2 regions of the Clostridium sp. TJA085 genome follow, and region 2 is predicted to be linked to the other one. Evidence: a T-box and tRNA genes for the amino acid it is inferred to sense, from the RefSeq annotation. Region 2 holds a T-box; the other holds one or more tRNA genes.
The links. A T-box is a leader RNA that pairs with one kind of tRNA and senses whether it is charged. The one in region 2 lies ahead of pheS (phenylalanine--tRNA ligase subunit alpha), so its partner is inferred to be a tRNA-Phe.
Positions count from the first base shown of each region.

Region 1: it has a tRNA-Phe gene. The T-box ahead of pheS (phenylalanine--tRNA ligase subunit alpha) is inferred to sense a tRNA for this amino acid. The anticodon was not compared.

Region 1 covers NZ_JBZEEZ010000008.1:1,747-4,153, reverse strand. The annotation lists gene AC4FQW_RS13080 (hypothetical protein) at 1-333, opposite strand, end outside; gene AC4FQW_RS13075 (NAD-dependent protein deacylase) at 424-1,161, opposite strand; rRNA gene rrf (5S ribosomal RNA) at 1,382-1,498, shown strand; tRNA gene AC4FQW_RS13065 (tRNA-Phe) at 1,505-1,580, shown strand; gene AC4FQW_RS13060 (copper homeostasis protein CutC) at 1,644-2,255, shown strand; gene AC4FQW_RS13055 (hypothetical protein) at 2,400-2,407, shown strand, end outside.
Region 2 covers NZ_JBZEEZ010000001.1:300,600-303,006, reverse strand. The annotation lists gene pheS (phenylalanine--tRNA ligase subunit alpha) at 1-916, opposite strand, end outside; T-box leader at 975-1,205, opposite strand; gene AC4FQW_RS01485 (TrmH family RNA methyltransferase) at 1,258-2,034, opposite strand; gene AC4FQW_RS01480 (potassium channel family protein) at 2,052-2,407, opposite strand, start outside.

The DNA.
Region 1 (2,407 bases), on a different contig from region 2:
ATAATACCAAGTATCTTTTCCTACTTCAGCTTTATCAAGTATTTTAACTTCCATCTTTACATTTAAGATTTGTATAATGTAAGAATTATCTAATGGAGAAATAAATACTTTAGAATTTTCTTTTATTATTCCAAAGTTATTTTCAGGATAAGAAAATTTAATAGATAATCCACCTTTAGTATTATAATGACTTGGGGCATATTTTTTTAACTTATTTATTTGACTGTTTGCTACTATAAGTTGTTTCCTACTTAAATTTAATTTTTTTTCGTAAGAGAAGATTAAAAAAACTATAACAGAAATAGATATTACTAATATTAATGCATATATCAAAATATTAAACCTCTAAAGTACTATATGATATATTATATTTTTGATTATATTAAATTATTCAAATTATTTGATTATATTAAATTATTCAAATTATAATTTATCAAATACTGATTTTAATACTTTTCCAATAGAATCATTTATGACTAAATTAGCTTTATTATCATATTGTGTTGAACTTTTATTTATAAGTATTAAGTTTTTTCCTCTAAAGTAATCTACAAATCCAGCAGCAGGATAGACAACTAAGGAAGTTCCACCAATAATTAAAGTATCTGCATTTTTTATTGCATTTAATGCTCCATTTATAACATTATTATCAAGAGCTTCCCCATAAAGAACTACATCTGGTTTAATAGTACCTCCACAGCTTTCACATTTAGGAATATCTTTTGATTTTATTATGTAATCTAAATCATAACTTCTATAACAATTAGTGCAATAATTCCTATATACAGAACCATGGAGTTCAAATACATTTTTACTTCCAGCCATTTGATGAAGACCATCAATATTTTGAGTTATAATAGCTTTAAGTTTACCCATTTTTTCTAATTGAGCCAAAACAATGTGAGCTGGGTTTGGTTTTGCCTTTGTATAAATCATTTTATCTTTATAGAATTTATAAAAATCATTAGTGTGACTATAAAAGAAGTTGTGGCTTAAGATTTCCTCAGGAGAAAATTTACGATCATATTTACTACTATATAAGCCATCGGCTGATCTAAAATCTGGAATTCCTGACTCAGTGGATACCCCTGCACCACCAAAAAAGACTATATTTTTGCTATTTTTAATTATATTAGTTAGTTCTTGAATCTTATTTTCCATAAAAAACATCTCCAAACTATAATATTTAATACTTTAATTATTGCACAAATAAAGACAAAAATAAAATTTGTACCTAAATTGTAATAGAGTTAATAATTAGATTATATTTAAAAATATAAAATATATAAATTATTACACAATTAAAATATAATAAGTTTATTGAAATAAATTTCAGAAAAACTTTGACAGGTAACTAAATATTAGTTATAATATGTTTGTATCTAGTGATGATGGCATAGAGGAAACACTCCTTCCCATTCCGAACAGGAAAGTTAAGCTCTATAGCGCCGATGGTACTGCATGGGTGACCGTGTGGGAGAGTAGGGCGTTGCTAGGTTTGTAAGGCTCGATAGCTCAGTCGGTAGAGCAGAGGACTGAAAATCCTCGTGTCGCTGGTTCGATTCCTGCTCGAGCCACCAAGAAAGCACTAACATTTAGTTAGTGCTTTTATTTTTATATAAAAATATAAGAGGTGAAAGGGAATGAAATTAGAAGTTTGTGTTGGTAATTATAATGAGGCGTTACAAGGATTTAAGGATGGTGGAGATAGAATAGAATTATGTGATAACCTTCAAGAAGGAGGAACTACTCCAAGTTATGGAACTATAAAAAAAGCAGTTAATAACATAAAAATTCCTGTAAATGTAATAATAAGACCAAGAGGTGGAGATTTTAATTATTCAAAAGATGAATTTGAGATAATGAAAGAAGACATAAAAATTTGTAAAAGTTTAAATGTAAATGGAGTTGTATTTGGAATACTAAATGAGGATAAAACTATAGATATAGAAAGAAATAAAGAATTAAAAGAGTGTGCTGAAGGTTTAAGCACTACTTTTCATATGGCCTTTGATGAAATAAAAAATAAAAAAGAAGCAATAGATATTTTAGTTGAACTTGGAATAGACAGAATACTAACAAAAGGTGGAGAAGAAAATGCTCCAAATAATTTAGATAAATTAAAAGAATTAATAGAATATGCTAATGATAGAATAATAATAATGCCTGGTGGAGGTATAACATCTCAAAATAGAGATTATATAAAAAGTTATACTAATGCAAAAGAATTACATGGAAGTAAAATAGTAAAATAAATGATTATAATAAGCCAATTTGGACATATTTTATAAATATAAACTTATTTTAGTTTATACATTTTTATTTAAGGTTTACTTAAGGAATTGTTAAGAAATATAATCTATAATAAAAATGAGAATATGGGAATTGGAGTGGTTTTTATGATCGA
Region 2 (2,407 bases):
ATCCTGAATATTCTTCTGGATCTATTCCACAATTTCTTAAAACTTCTGGATGAACCATTCCACAACCTAGTATTTCTATCCATCCACTTCCTTTACAAACTTTACAGCCTTTTCCACCACAAACAAAGCAAGTAGCATCCATCTCTGCTGAAGGTTCAGTAAATGGGAAATGATGAGGTCTAAATTTAGTTTTTACTTTATCTCCAAACATTTTCTTTGCAAATAATTCTAATGTTCCTTTTAAATCAGCAAAAGTTACTCCTTTATCAACAACTAAGCCTTCCATTTGATAGAATATAGGTGAATGAGTAGCATCAACATCATCTGATCTATAAACTTTTCCTGGTGATATCATTTTTATTGGAAGAGTTTGTTTTTCCATAGTTCTAACTTGAACAGGAGAAGTTTGAGTTCTTAAAACAAGACTATCATTTATGTAAAAAGTATCTTGTTCACTTCTTGCTGGATGATCTTTTGGAATATTTAACGCTTCAAAATTATATTTATCAAGTTCTATTTCTGGACCTTCCTCTATAGTAAATCCCATTGATACAAATATATTTTTCATACTTTGAAGAGTTAAATCTAATGGATGTCTCTTTCCTATTCTATTTTTCTTTCCTGGTAATGAAATATCTATAATTTCACTTGCTAGCTTTTCATTTTTTTCTTTATTTTTTATTTCTTTAGAAACACTTTCAATTTTTTCTTCTAATATACTTTTTACTTCATTAACAAGCTTTCCAACTATAGGTCTTTCCTCTTTAGAAACATCTTTCATACCTCTTAATATAGTTGTAAGTTCTCCTTTTTTTCCAAGAAATCTTACTCTTATTTCTTCTATTTGAGAAGAAGTATTAGCAGTTTCAATTTCTTTTAATGCTGCTGCTTGAATATTTTTAAGTTTTTCTTGCATATTCAAAATCTCCTTTCTTTAAAAACAATATTTTTTTACAATAAAAAAACCGCCCCTAAAAAGGGACGGAATATCCGCGTTACCACCCTAATTGGTTTAATAAAATGAACTTTACTAAACCCAACTCGTAAATATAACGGTTTTAACCGCTAACCACTACTTTAATTAAATTTCGCAGTTAGAACTCCAGAGTGAACTTCAGAATAAAACTTTTAAAATAGCTTACAGTCAACGGCTATTTCTCCCTTAAAAAGTTATTTATACCTACTCTCTCTTTCTTAGTCTTTTAATGTAATTTTATACTATTAGATTATACATATTATTAATCAAAATTTCAATAGTTATCTTATTTGTCTTACTCTTTCATAAATAATAATAGATGCTGCCACTCCAACATTTAAAGATTCTGCTCCGCCAGGCATAGGAATTTTTACTTTTTTATCAGAAATATTATATATCTCTTTTGATACACCATTTCCTTCATTTCCAACAGTAATTATAATATTTCCTGTCAAATCCTCATTAAAAAAATCTTTGCTTCCTTCAAGTGAAGTAGAAACAATTGAAAATCCTTTATTTTTTAAATTCATTATATTTTTCAAATCTTCATCTTCTTGAATTATTGGTATATAAAACATAGAACCCATTGTAGATCTTATAGTTTTATCATTATATATGTCTACAGTTCCTTTAGTTAATATAATTCCATCTATATTAGCTGCATGAGCTGTTCTTATTATAGTTCCCAAATTTCCAGGATCTTGAACTTTATCACAAAGCAAATAAAAACTACCATTTAACTTTCTATCATTGTTATCCATACATATAACTGCAAGTATACCTTGAGGGTGTTCTGTTTGAGTACAGTCTAAAAATAAATCATTATTTAATCCAAAAATTTTACCTTCATAATTATATTTTTGCAATAATTCTTCTGCTTTATATTTAGCACCTTCTGTAAAAAATATACAATCTATTTTTGTATTAGCTTTTAATGCTTCCTCTACAAGTCTAAAACCTTCGATTAAATACTTTTTTGCTTTATTTCTATTTTTTCTCTCTTTTAATTTTTTTATTTCTTTATATATAGCATTTTCTTTACTTTCTATATAAATCAATGTAATTACCTCGTCAATTAAAATTTAACTATCATACCTTCTAACTTACTTAAGTCTTCAGCAGATCCTATTGCAACTATAATATCTTTACTATTAATCACAAAGTCAGCAGGAGGTGAAAGATTTATTTCATCATCTCTCTTTATAGCCATAACATTTATCCCGTACTTACTTCTAAGTTTTAACTCTCTTATAGTTTTATCGTTCCAATCTTCTGGAGTCTCTATCTCCATAATACTATAATCAGGAGATAACTCTATAAAATCTAATATACTTTCTGATACCAAATTGTGTGCAACTCTAACTCCCATATCCTTTTCTGGTAATATTACTCTGTCTGCACCTATTTTATATAGTACTTTAGCATGTAAAT